Regions from separate parts of the Kosakonia radicincitans DSM 16656 genome, predicted to be linked through region 1. Evidence: predicted binding sites of a transcription regulator. Region 1 holds the regulator's gene; each other region holds the start of a gene.
What was found. Region 1 encodes CRP, which controls carbon source genes, mostly activating them, when cyclic AMP is high. Its sites were predicted from a motif close to ATGTGANNNNNNTCACAT; they were not measured.
Positions count from the first base shown of each region.

Region 1 (3,181 bases):
AAATATCTGCATACCTACGATGAAGCGGTGCCGTGGAATCAGGTTCCGGGCACGTTTACGCCCTGGCAACCGCTGCCGGAACCCACCGACGTGCTGTTTTACGAAGGGCTGCACGGCGGCGTAGTAACACCGCAAAATGACGTGGCGCGGCACGTTGATTTGCTGGTTGGCGTGGTGCCGATCGTCAACCTGGAGTGGATCCAGAAACTGATTCGCGACACCAGCGAACGCGGACACTCCCGTGAAGCAGTGATGGATTCGGTGGTTCGCTCGATGGAAGATTACATCAACTTTATCACCCCGCAGTTTTCCCGTACGCACATCAACTTCCAGCGTGTGCCGACAGTCGATACTTCTAACCCTTTTGCCGCAAAAGGCATTCCGTCACTCGATGAAAGCTTTGTGGTCATTCACTTCCAGAATTTGCAGGGCATTGATTACCCGTGGCTGTTGGCGATGCTGCAAGGTTCGTTTATTTCCCATATGGATACGCTGGTGGTACCGGGCGGCAAGATGGGGCTGGCGATGGAATTGATTATGACGCCGCTGGTGCAACGGCTGATGGAAGGGAAAAAGATTAAGTAGCCCGGCAAACCGATCGCCGGGCCAGGGCATCAGGCTTCGATAACCTCGTAGGAGTGGGTGATCTTCACGGCCTTCTCCAGCATCAACGCTACGGAGCAATATTTTTCTGCCGACAGATCCACCGCGCGGGAAACCGCCGCGTCTTTCAGCGCCTTACCGGTGACGATAAAGTGCAGATTGATGTGCGTAAACAGACGCGGCGCTTCTTCACGGCGCTCGGAAGTCAGCTTCACTTCGCAGTCGGTCACGTCGTGGCGTCCTTTCTGCAGGATGGAAACGACGTCAATTGCGCTGCAACCGCCCGCAGCCATCAGCACCATCTCCATCGGACTTGGCGCTTTATCCCCGGAATTACCGTCCATCAGAATTTGGTGGCCAGATGCGGACTCACCCAGGAAGGTTAACCCTTCAACCCATTTCACTCGTGCCTGCATTTTATTCACTCCGGAGTAGTAATTTTCTCCACAGATTACGCGTACATAACAAAACTCGCAACGGAAGGCGACCTGCGTCATGCTGAAGCGAGACACCAGGAGACAGGCGTGAAAACCTATGCTAAAACAATCTGGATGCTACAGAGATAAATGGATGTTACGCATGTATGCATGACATCGTAGATTAGAGGCCGCAGATAACGCTGACGGCCTACTTCTCAGGACATGAGAAGCTTTGATTGCAACCCCGGAAGCAGGCTGAAACTACATCCCCGCTTTCGGAGCCAGCTTATAACAGAGGATAACCGCGCATGGTGCTTGGCAAACCGCAAACAGACCCGACTCTCGAATGGTTCTTGTCTCATTGCCACATTCATAAGTACCCGTCGAAGAGCACGCTGATTCACCAGGGTGAAAAAGCGGAAACGCTGTACTACATCGTTAAAGGCTCAGTGGCAGTGCTAATCAAGGATGAGGAAGGTAAAGAGATGATTCTCTCTTACCTTAATCAGGGTGATTTTATCGGTGAACTGGGCTTGTTCGAAGAAGGTCAGGAGCGCAGTGCCTGGGTACGCGCCAAGACCGCTTGTGAAGTCGCCGAGATTTCCTACAAAAAATTCCGTCAGCTTATCCAGGTGAACCCGGATATTCTGATGCGCCTCTCCGCACAGATGGCGCGTCGCCTTCAGGTGACCTCGGAGAAAGTCGGCAACCTGGCGTTCCTGGACGTAACGGGCCGTATCGCGCAGACGCTGCTGAATCTGGCAAAACAGCCGGACGCAATGACTCACCCGGACGGCATGCAGATTAAAATCACTCGCCAGGAGATTGGCCAAATCGTTGGCTGCTCCCGTGAGACTGTCGGCCGCATCCTGAAAATGCTGGAAGATCAGAACCTGATCTCCGCCCACGGTAAAACCATCGTGGTATACGGAACACGTTAATCCGTAAAACGGCGCATCGTTTACCCGGCGCGCCGTTTTTCTCTCCTCATGTGGCGCAGGCTGATTTATCACCCCGAAATCAACTACGCACTGCGACAAACGCTGGTGTTATGTCTGCCTGTGGCGATTGGCCTGCTCGTCGGCCATCTGCAACAGGGTCTGCTTTTCTCACTCGTTCCCGCTTGCTGCAATATTGCCGGTCTCGACACGCCGCATAAGCGTTTCTTTAAGCGCCTGATTATTGGCGGCAGTCTGTTTGCGGGTAGCAGCCTGGCTGTGCAATTGCTGTTGGCGGAAGATCTTCCGCTGCCGCTGATCTTTACCATGCTGACCCTGCTACTGGGCGTCACGGCCGAGATCAGCGCATTGCACGCGCGCTTACTGCCCGCCTCGCTGATTGCCGCCATCTTCACGCTCAGCCTCGCCGGGAATATGCCGGTGTGGGAACCACTGCTGATCTACGCGCTGGGCACGCTGTGGTACGGGCTGTTTAACTGGTTCTGGTTCTGGATGTGGCGGGAACAACCGCTGCGCGAATCGTTAAGCCTGCTCTACCGGCAACTGGCTGATTATTGCGAGGCCAAATACAGCCTGCTGACGCAGCACGCCGATCCGGAAAAAGCCCTGCCGCCGCTGCTTGCACGCCAGCAAAAAGCGGTGGATATGATAAGCCAGTGCTATCAACAATTGCATATGCTGGCGGCCAATCAGCATAACGACTACAAACGCCTGCTGCGCGTTTTCCAGGTCGCGCTGGATTTGCAAGAGCATATTTCCGTTAGCCTGCACCAGCCGGAAGAAGTACAAAAACTGGTTGAACAAACCCATGCCGAGCAGGTGATCCGCTGGAATGCGCAGACCGTTGCCGCCCGTTTACGCGTGCTGGCGGACGATATTCTCTACCATCGGTATCCGACGCGTTTCACGATGGAGAAGCAAATTGGCGCGCTGGAAAAAATCGCCCGCCAGCACCCGGATAATCCGGTAGGCCAGTTCTGCGCCTGGCACTTTAGCCGCATCGCCCGCGTACTACGTACGCAGCGTCCTCTGTACATCCGCGATTTGATGGCAGAGAAGCAGCGTCGATTACCATTTCTCCCGGCGCTGAAAAGCTATTTGTCCCTGAAATCCGCCGCGCTGCGTAATGCGGCGCGCATCAGTGTGATGCTCAGTATTGCCGGCCTGATGGGCAGCGCCCTGCATCTGCCGAAGCCCTAC
Region 1 is NZ_CP018016.1:405,543-408,723, reverse strand. Features, by position in the region: gene Y71_RS01885 (phosphoribulokinase) at 1-585, shown strand, start outside; gene Y71_RS01880 (OsmC family protein) at 615-1,019, opposite strand; gene crp (cAMP-activated global transcriptional regulator CRP) at 1,331-1,963, shown strand; gene Y71_RS01865 (YccS/YhfK family putative transporter) at 2,012-3,181, shown strand, end outside.

Region 2 (3,181 bases), 2.6 Mb from region 1:
CCGCAGGTGGCGATTGTCTCGCTGACCATTACCGAAAAAGGGTATTGCCACTCACCGGCGACCGGCGAACTGATGCTCGATCATCCGTTAATCGTTGGCGACCTGCAAAACCCGCAGCAGCCGAAATCCGCAGCTGGCGTGGTGGTGGAAGCGCTGGCGCGTCGCAAAGCGGCAGGGCTGGCGGCATTCAGTGTGATGTCCTGCGATAACATGCCGGAAAACGGCCACGTTACCCGCAATGTGGTGTGCGCTTATGCCCGTGCAGTGAATGCGGAGCTGGCAGATTGGATTGACGCCAACGTGACGTTCCCGTCGACCATGGTGGACCGTATTGTTCCGGCGGTAACGGCTGAAACGCTGGATAAAATCGAACAGCTTACCGGCGTGCGCGATCCGGCCGGTGTGGCCTGCGAACCGTTCCGCCAGTGGGTGATTGAAGATAACTTTGTCGCGGGGCGTCCGGCATGGGAAAAAGCGGGCGCCGAACTGGTTGCCGACGTCGTGCCGTTTGAAGAGATGAAACTGCGTATGCTGAACGGCAGCCACTCCTTCCTCGCTTATCTGGGCTACCTGGCCGGTTATCAGCACATCAACGAATGCATGGACGACGATAACTATCGCCGTGCGGCGCACGCGCTGATGCTGAAAGAGCAGGCACCAACGCTGAAAGTGAAGGGCGTTGACCTTGCGCGTTACGCCGATCTGTTGATTGCGCGTTACAGCAACACTGCGCTGCGCCACCGTACCTGGCAGATCGCGATGGACGGTAGCCAGAAATTACCGCAGCGTATGCTCGATTCCGTACGTTGGCATTTAGCGCATCAGGATTCCTTTGCACTGCTGGCGCTGGGTGTGGCGGGCTGGATGCGCTACGTCGGCGGTATTGATGAACAAGGTCAGGCGATCGAAGTGTGCGATCCGCTGCTGACGGTGATTCAGGGCGCCGTTAACGCAAGCGCGGAAGGTGAAGCGCGCGTGCAGGCTCTGCTGGGCATCGAAGCGATTTTTGGCAACGAACTGCCGAAAGAAGCGGCTTTTGTGGCGCAGGTACAGAATGCGTATCGTTCACTGCTGGAGAAAGGGGCGAAAGCGACGGTGGCAGAATACGCCGCTGCGCTGTAAATCGTCGAAAGAATGCCGCCGGGGCGGCATTCTTTTTTGCCGTTATACGGGCATTTTCACCATTTAGTGCAGACCAAGACGGATCAGTTCAACCGGTTCGAATTTACCTTCACAACCTTCCACTTCTACCGTTTTACTGCGGCGCAGTTGTGCGGCGTCCAGCCCGGCTGCGTGAATCGCAATGATTTTGCCGGTACGGCCCGTGCCATTAATCATTACGCGGCTGCCGGTAGTAATCGCATTACGGTTACGATCATAAGTCACCATGGTGGTTTCTCCTTGTTGATATCCAAAAAACGAAACGGGGCAGAAGATGTCCCCGCTACGGACGCCTTATAAATACGCTTCTGAGATGACAAGTTTTTGTTTTTGATCAACATCACACTTTTTTGCTGAAAAAATGTTTGGCATCACGCAATGACAAACACCTTAAATCAACCGGATATAGGTAAAAACCGCGCGTTTATTTCCCCGCTTCTATTTTCATTCATTAATGATAAAAAGCTTTTAAGATTTTCCTGATTATTACCTGCCGCGCGATAACGCGTACACTCTGTAACGATATGTTAGAGACTGTTTCGCGTTTTCTATTTTTAGCGCAGTGGAATCCTGCGCCGGGTTTCTTTTGAATAAAATATGGCGATCGTTTTTAAATAAAAATGAAGCGACAGAAGAGTGCGGGAAGCCTGGTTTTTGTCGGCAAGTGATGAAGGTCGACAGCATAATTTATCGCTGGCTATTCTGTACTGAACTTACTGTAAGTAACAACAGAATAAAGATATATCTGGAATTATCACGAATTGAAATTATTTCATTTAATGTCGTCTGTTTATTAACAAACAGGCGAAGAGTATGAACGTCTTTTATAAGATAGTTTTATTTTAACTCATTGATCTTGATGGTGATTTTAATGAATGCGAGATGTTTTATCGCTTCATTTTAATGGTGTTATAACGATACGGAATGGGGATGGCATAATGAAAAGTGAGGTTGTCAAGCAACAGGTGAGAAATCATCTTAAGTCGCTTAAACGCACAATTACGCATCTGCGCAAGAAATGGAAATATCGTCATAGCGGTGATTCGGATGTGTACTGGATTTCCCTTGGAGAAAATTGCCTGCCTGATGATATCCTTCGTCGGCACAACAGGAAATCGTTCAGTTCTATTTTTTCCTCCGGGCGATCTAATATAGAATATATTCTTCAGATGGAAAAAGATAATTACCAGAATTTACTGGACAAAACGCATCTGCAACATTTTCCTGATGGCGACCACTCTGTTGTACGCTCCACCTACTATAAGCATTGCGTTGGCCAGTACAGTGAAAGACATATGCTGGGATTTGAATTCACCCATCACGATCCCCTCAGCATTTCCGCTGACAAGCAGACATTCAAACGGCGTATTGAGCGTCAGCTCGCCTGGCGAGGAAATAAAAATTTTGTCTTCCTTTATCATCACCGCGTCACGGCGGATTCCGATCTTGCACTGCTAAGAGCTCATCTGAATGAACTGTTGTCGTTGTACAACGCGAAAGGCTGCGAGTGTGAAGTTGTGCTTTTCTATCAGAATATTGTCCCGCAGGAGACGCAGAAGCGTATCGATTTCACGCCGCATCACTCCGGCTTACTGGAGTTCGCCTGTCATACTCATGAGATCTGGGGCGGCGAGGATCAGGATACGTTCTGGGCGCGAAAGGATGACGCGCTTTTTACCGAGATGTTTGACACTGTTGATCGGTACAACCTGAGCAAAGGCGAATCCCGCCGTGAGCCGGCGCCGGTCGCTACGGACACCGGAATGCCGGTTTAAACGCTAACGCGAGAGGTATCTGAAAGGAGAGCGGTGAGCTACCGGTGAGGGTGGCTCACCACGAGATGTCTGTGACCGGCGAGGACGTTAATCCTCGCTGAACCAGTCGCGATTTTCCTGGCGAATGGTTTTTACTGATTCACTGATCTCCTGCAAGTGCAGGCTCATGGCGTGGTCGACTGCGTCAGGGTCACGTTTTTCCAGTGCGGAAAAGATATCCATGTGCTGGCGCAGCAGCATTTCCG
Region 2 is NZ_CP018016.1:2,979,175-2,982,355, reverse strand. Features, by position in the region: gene Y71_RS14280 (mannitol dehydrogenase family protein) at 1-1,122, shown strand, start outside; gene ydfZ (putative selenium delivery protein YdfZ) at 1,186-1,389, opposite strand; gene Y71_RS14270 (DUF1796 family putative cysteine peptidase) at 2,037-2,936, shown strand; gene Y71_RS14265 (GntR family transcriptional regulator) at 3,024-3,181, opposite strand, start outside.
Region 2: ydfZ (putative selenium delivery protein YdfZ) is a predicted target of CRP. The motif match lies at 1,490-1,507, and genes of this name have one in related genera.

Region 3 (3,181 bases), 2.5 Mb from region 1:
TGAGCGTGGTATCTGCGCCCTGCCGTTTACCCGCCAGTCTGATGAGCAGACGGTCTATATTCCGATGAACATCGTCGGCAATCTGTATGTTTCCAATGGTATGTCTGCCGGTAACACCCGCAACGAAGCCCGCGTACAGGGTCTGTCTGAAGTGTTCGAACGCCATATCAAAAACCGTATCATCGCAGAGAGCATCAGCCTGCCGGAAATCCCACAGGAAGTGCTGGCCCGCTATCCTGGTGTGGAGGAAGCCATTGCTAAACTGGAAGCCGAAGGGTTCCCGATTTTTGCCTATGATGGCTCGCTGGGCGGAAAATATCCGGTGATCTGCGTCGTGCTGTTTAATCCGGCGAATGGCACCTGCTTTGCCTCCTTTGGAGCACACCCAGATTTTGGCGTTGCGCTGGAACGTACAGTCACCGAGCTGTTGCAGGGGCGCGGTCTGAAAGATCTCGATGTCTTTACCCCGCCGACCTTTGATGACGAAGAAGTGGCTGAACACGCTAACCTCGAAACTCACTTTATCGATTCCAGCGGTTTGATCTCCTGGGATCTGTTTAAGCAAGATGCGGATTATCCGTTCGTTGACTGGAGCTTCGCAGGGACCACCGAAGAAGAGTTCGCCACGCTGATGGCTATCTTCAATGCGGAAGATAAAGAGGTCTATATCGCCGATTACGAGCACCTTGGCGTGTACGCCTGCCGTATTCTGGTGCCGGGCATGTCCGATATTTATCCGGCAGAAGATCTGTGGCTGGCGAATAACACCATGGGCAGCCATCTGCGCGAAACTATCCTGTCACTACCAGGCAGCGAGTGGGAGAAAGAGGAGTACCTCAACCTTATCGCCCAACTGGACGATGAAGGTCACGATGATTTTACCCGCGTTCGTGAGTTGCTGGGTCTGGCGACCGGTAAAGACAATGGCTGGTACACCCTGCGCGTTGGCGAGTTAAAAGCGATGCTGGCGCTGGCTGGCGGCGATCTGGATCAGGCGCTGGCCTGGACCGAATGGACCATGGAATTCAACGCGTCCATCTTCAGCGCGGAGCGCGCCAACTACTACCGCTGCCTGCAAACGCTACTGCTGCTGGCGCAGGAAGAGGATCGCGAGCCGCTGCAATATCTGAATGCATTCGTACGCATGTACGGCGCGCAGGCAGTTGAAGCAGCCAGCGCCGCGTTGAGCGGTGAAGCGCCGTTCTATGACCTGCAACCGGCAGACGGTACCCTGCAGGCGTTCCCGGCACATCAGTCTCTGTTAGCGGCTTACGAAAAGTTGCAACGCGCCAAAACGGCATTCTGGGCGAAATAACGACAAGTAGCACGACAATATGTAGGCTTCATAGCAGGTCTACGCTATATTACGGGGCAATTTTATTGCCCCTTTTTATTTATATTTTTTCAATGTCAGTCAGTTGTAATAATTAAGTTAAATATGGGTAAATAGTATTATTACTTGCGAACTAATATTGTTACTTCTAATGGCAACTACCCCATTTTAATTAACGATTTTTCGGAGGCTTCATAAAAATACTCAACTCATTTTATAACTTTTAAACTTTATTTTTATTTATATAATCAACAAGTTAATCCGCATTCGTAGAAAAACCACGCTCTTTGCGGTCCTATAAGCCAGGCGAGATATGATCCATATCAAATTCTCTTCTATAATGCTTTGTTAGTATCTCGTCGCCGACTTAATAAAGAGAGAGTTAGTGTGAAAGCTGACAACCCTTTTGATCTTATCCTTCCAGCCGAAATGGCCAAAGTTGCCGAAGAAGCTGGCGTCTATAAAGCGACTAAACATCCGCTGAAGACTTTCTACCTGGCTATCACCGCAGGTGTGTTCATCTCTATTGCTTTTGTTTTCTATATCACCGCCACCACCGGCACAGCGGCAATGCCCTACGGTATTGCTAAACTGATTGGGGGTATCTGTTTCTCCCTGGGGTTGATCCTCTGCATTATCTGCGGTGCGGATCTTTTTACCTCGACTGTGCTGATTGTCGTGGCGAAAGCCAGTGGGCGTATCACTTGGGGGCAACTGGCCCGTAACTGGATTAACGTCTACTTCGGTAACCTGGTAGGTGCGCTGCTGTTTGTCCTGCTAATGTGGTTGTCTGGCGAATATATGGTCGCCAATGGTGGCTGGGGCTTAAACGTCCTGCAGACCGCAGACCATAAAGTGCATCACACTTTCATCGAAGCTGTTGCACTGGGTATTCTGGCCAACCTGATGGTTTGTATGGCCGTGTGGATGAGTTATTCCGGTCGCAGCCTGATGGATAAAGCGATGATTATGGTGCTGCCGGTAGCGATGTTTGTCGCCAGCGGTTTTGAGCACAGTATCGCAAACATGTTTATGATTCCGATGGGTATCGTAATCCGTAACTTTGCTAGCCCGGAGTTCTGGAGCGCAGTTGGTTCCAGCCCGGAAAGTTTTTCTCATCTGACTATTACGAATTTCATCATCGATAACCTTATTCCGGTAACAATCGGGAATATCATAGGTGGTGGGTTATTAGTCGGGTTGACATACTGGGTCATTTATCTGCGTGGCAACGATCATCATTAATGGTTGTTTCAGGCAGTAAATAAAAAATCCACTTAAGAAGGTAGGTGTTACATGTCCGAGCTTAATGAAAAATTAGCCACAGCCTGGGAAGGTTTTGCGAAAGGTGACTGGCAGAAAGAAGTCAACGTACGTGACTTTATCCAGAAAAACTACACCCCATATGAAGGCGACGAGTCCTTCCTGGCTGGCGCTACTGACGCGACCACCGCCCTGTGGGACAAAGTCATGGAAGGGGTTAAACTGGAAAACCGCACTCATGCGCCAGTTGATTTTGACACCTCTGTTGCTTCCACCATTACTTCTCACGACGCTGGCTACATCAACAAAGCGCTTGAGAAAATCGTTGGTCTGCAAACTGAAGCTCCGCTGAAACGCGCTATCATCCCGTTTGGCGGCATCAAAATGGTTGAAGGTTCCTGCAAAGCGTACAATCGCGAACTGGACCCGATGCTGAAAAAAATCTTCACCGAATACCGTAAAACCCATAACCAGGGTGTATTCGATGTTTACACCAAAGACATTCTGAACTGCCGTAAATCCGGTGTTCTGACTGGTCTGCCGGATGCTTACGGCCGTGGTCGTATCATCGGTGACTACCGTCGC
Region 3 is NZ_CP018016.1:3,713,178-3,716,358, forward strand. Features, by position in the region: gene ycaO (30S ribosomal protein S12 methylthiotransferase accessory factor YcaO) at 1-1,315, shown strand, start outside; gene focA (formate transporter FocA) at 1,721-2,578, shown strand; gene pflB (formate C-acetyltransferase) at 2,630-3,181, shown strand, end outside.
Region 3: focA (formate transporter FocA) is a predicted target of CRP. The motif match lies at 1,645-1,662, and genes of this name have one in related genera.

Region 4 (3,181 bases), 670 kb from region 1:
GGTTGGCGATGGTGCGCAGCGCCACCAGCAGCGTGGTCGGGCTGACCAGCATAATGTTATTCTTCAGCGCTTCCGTTATCAGTTCGGGCTGTCTGTCGAGGGCAATCAGGAATGCCGGTTCCACCGGAATAAACATCAGAACGTAGTCGAGGCTACGCAGGCCGGGAAGCTGCTGATAATCTTTGCGCCCCAGCAGGCGAATATGATTACGTACCGAGGCAATATGCTCCTGCAATGCGCCTTCGCGGGTAAATTCATCCTCGGCGTTGAAGTAGCGCTCGTAGGCTACCAGCGTCATTTTGGCATCAATCACCACATCCTTGCCCTGCGGTAAGCGCACGATCACATCCGGCTGCATACGCGCGCGGCTGTCGTTTTCCAGGCTGACCTGGGTTTCATACTCGTACCCTTCGCGCAGACCGGAGGCTTCCAGCACGCGGGTCAGCACCACTTCGCCCCAGTTGCCCTGCGTTTTATTATCGCCTTTCAATGCGCGCGTCAGGTTGATGGCCTCCTGCGCCATCTGGGCGTTCAACTGTTGCAGATTGCGGATTTCATGCGCCAGCGTATGGCGTTCGCGCGCTTCCTGGCCAAAGCTCTCCTGCACCTGACGGCGAAAACCGTCGAGCTGCTCGCGCAGCGGCGTTAGCAGGCCGTTCAGGCTCTGGCGGTTCTGTTCATCCACCCGCCGGTTGCTCTGCTCAAAAATGCGGTTCGCAAGGTTTTCAAATTGTTCGCTGAGACGCTGCTCGCTACTGTGCATCTGGCGTAGCTTCTCTTCCGCATGCAACTGGGTGGATTCCAGACGGGTGGTGACTTCACGAAGATCGGCTTCCAGCGAGCTGTTAATATGTTGCAGGCTGCGCAGCTCGTTATTGAGCAGTTCGCACTCTTCACGCCAGTGTTCACTCTGAACTAACTGCTGGCGGGCGGCGCTCAGTTCACTAAACACATCACGTTGCTCGGCAAGCAATTCCGCCTGCTGCTGCGCTCCGCGCCAGCTTGCAGCCAGCCAGCCGACCAGTAATCCTGCCAGCGCCAGCGCTGCCATGACGATGATTGAAGTGTCCACCACGCCTCCTCCAGACCTTATCCGTACAAGCGGGAATTGTGCTGTATAAACGTCCAGTTGGGAAGGGCTTTTCCTGCGAGGCGCTACGCAGAAACGGAAAGGGATTTGTCAGGCCCGGTAAATGCAGCATTACCGGGCACCGGGAGAGAGGAATTACAGCAGGCGACGCGCGGCTTCCACCACGATTTTCACGGCGTGGCTTTCGGTCTGTTTCATCGTTTCTGCGTTCGGGATCTCCTGCTGGGTACGATTCACAATCACCCCAGCCACCATCCCGGCGCGCAGCCCCTGGCTTGAACACATGGTCAGCAGCGTCGCGGATTCCATTTCATAATTCATCACACCCATTGATTGCCACTCTTCCATTGAGCCTTTAAAGCTTTTCACCACACGCCCGGAGAATGTGTCATAACGCTCCTGGCCAGGGTAAAAGGTGTCGGAAGATGCCGTTACGCCAATGTGTTTGGTTGCGCCAATCGCATCCGCCGCTGCGACCAGCGCCGTGGTGCAGGCAAAGTCAGCTACCGCCGGGTATTCCATCGGCGCAAAATGCAGGCTGGCGCCATCAAGGCGCACGGAGGCGGTGGTAATCAGTACATCGCCAACATTGATATGCGGCTGAATCGCCCCGGTCGTGCCGACACGCAGAAAAGTGCGGATGCCAAGCTGCGCCAGTTCTTCTACGGCGATAGAGGTTGACGGACCGCCAATACCGGTGGAACACACAATAACTGGTTTGCCATCCAGTTCGGCACGCCAGCTGGTAAATTCGCGGTGAGATGCCAGCTGGACCGGCTTATCCATCAGCGCGGCGATCTTTTCCACACGCTCCGGATCGCCAGGGACGATCGCCAGCGTAGCCCCTTGTAAATCGTTTTTGGTGAGACCGAGATGAAAAACATCAGACCTGGACATAACAGACTCCTCTGTGGTTGGTTTTATCAGGAGAGGCAAAAAGCCACTTTACAGAAGGCGCCTGTCCGTTTTCGTGATTGACGTCACCATGAACGAAAATGTTTGCATATCATTTCCATAAATTAGTGATTCATATCACATTAACATGCTGTATCTCACTACGCAGCAGCAAAGATAGTCGATGAAACGGGGATTTGCGCGCGCGCCAGACCTTCCGTCTATAGTTATTGGAGCGCTAATAAAAGGGTATGGAGAATGCCATGACAACCAACAAACAGCCGGGCTTTGCACCTGCGGCTTCGCCTCACGCTTCCACCATCGTTCACACACCGGAGGACGCCCTAATCGCAGGCGAAACCTCCATTCCAACGCAGGGTGACAATATGCCTGCGTTTCATGCCCGCCCCAAAAATGCCGATGGCCCGTTGCCGATTGTCATTGTGGTACAGGAAATTTTCGGCGTACATGAACATATCCGCGATCTCTGCCGCCGCCTGGCGCTGGAAGGTTATCTCGCCATTGCGCCTGAACTCTACTTCCGCCAGGGCGATCCGAATGATTTCGCCGATATCCAGACGCTACTGAGCGGGCTGGTCAGCAAGGTGCCGGATGCCCAGGTGCTGGCCGATCTCGACCACGTCGCCAGTTGGGCGGCGCGCAATGGCGGCAATGCGCATCAGTTGTTGATCACCGGTTTTTGCTGGGGCGGCCGTATCGCCTGGCTGTATGCGGCGCATAACCCGCAGTTGAAAGCCGCGGTAGCCTGGTACGGTAAGCTGGTGGGAGAGAAATCTCTCAACTCGCCGCGCCACCCGGTAGATGTCGCAACCGATCTGACCGCGCCGGTACTGGGTTTATACGGTGCGCAGGATACCGGCATTCCGCTCGAAAGCGTGGAAACTATGCGCCAGGCGCTGCGGGCAGCCAATGCCACTGCCGAGATTGTGATTTACCCGGAAGCGGGCCATGCCTTTAATGCCGACTACCGCCCGAGTTATCATGAAGAGTCGGCAAAAGATGGCTGGCAACGCATGCTGACATGGTTTGCCCAGTACAGTAAAAAATAATATCCGTGCCGGGGAAATTCCCCGGCCAGCAATATTAAAAATAAAATGCTAATACGAGAATTTCAGGAATTTCTGACCGTATTAACACTGAATGAAGGGAAACTGATTTATATGAAATCTTCGTTTT
Region 4 is NZ_CP018016.1:5,551,035-5,554,215, forward strand. Features, by position in the region: gene rmuC (DNA recombination protein RmuC) at 1-1,072, opposite strand, end outside; gene udp (uridine phosphorylase) at 1,226-1,987, opposite strand; gene Y71_RS26675 (dienelactone hydrolase family protein) at 2,248-3,054, shown strand.
Region 4: udp (uridine phosphorylase) is a predicted target of CRP. The motif match lies at 2,111-2,128, and genes of this name have one in related genera.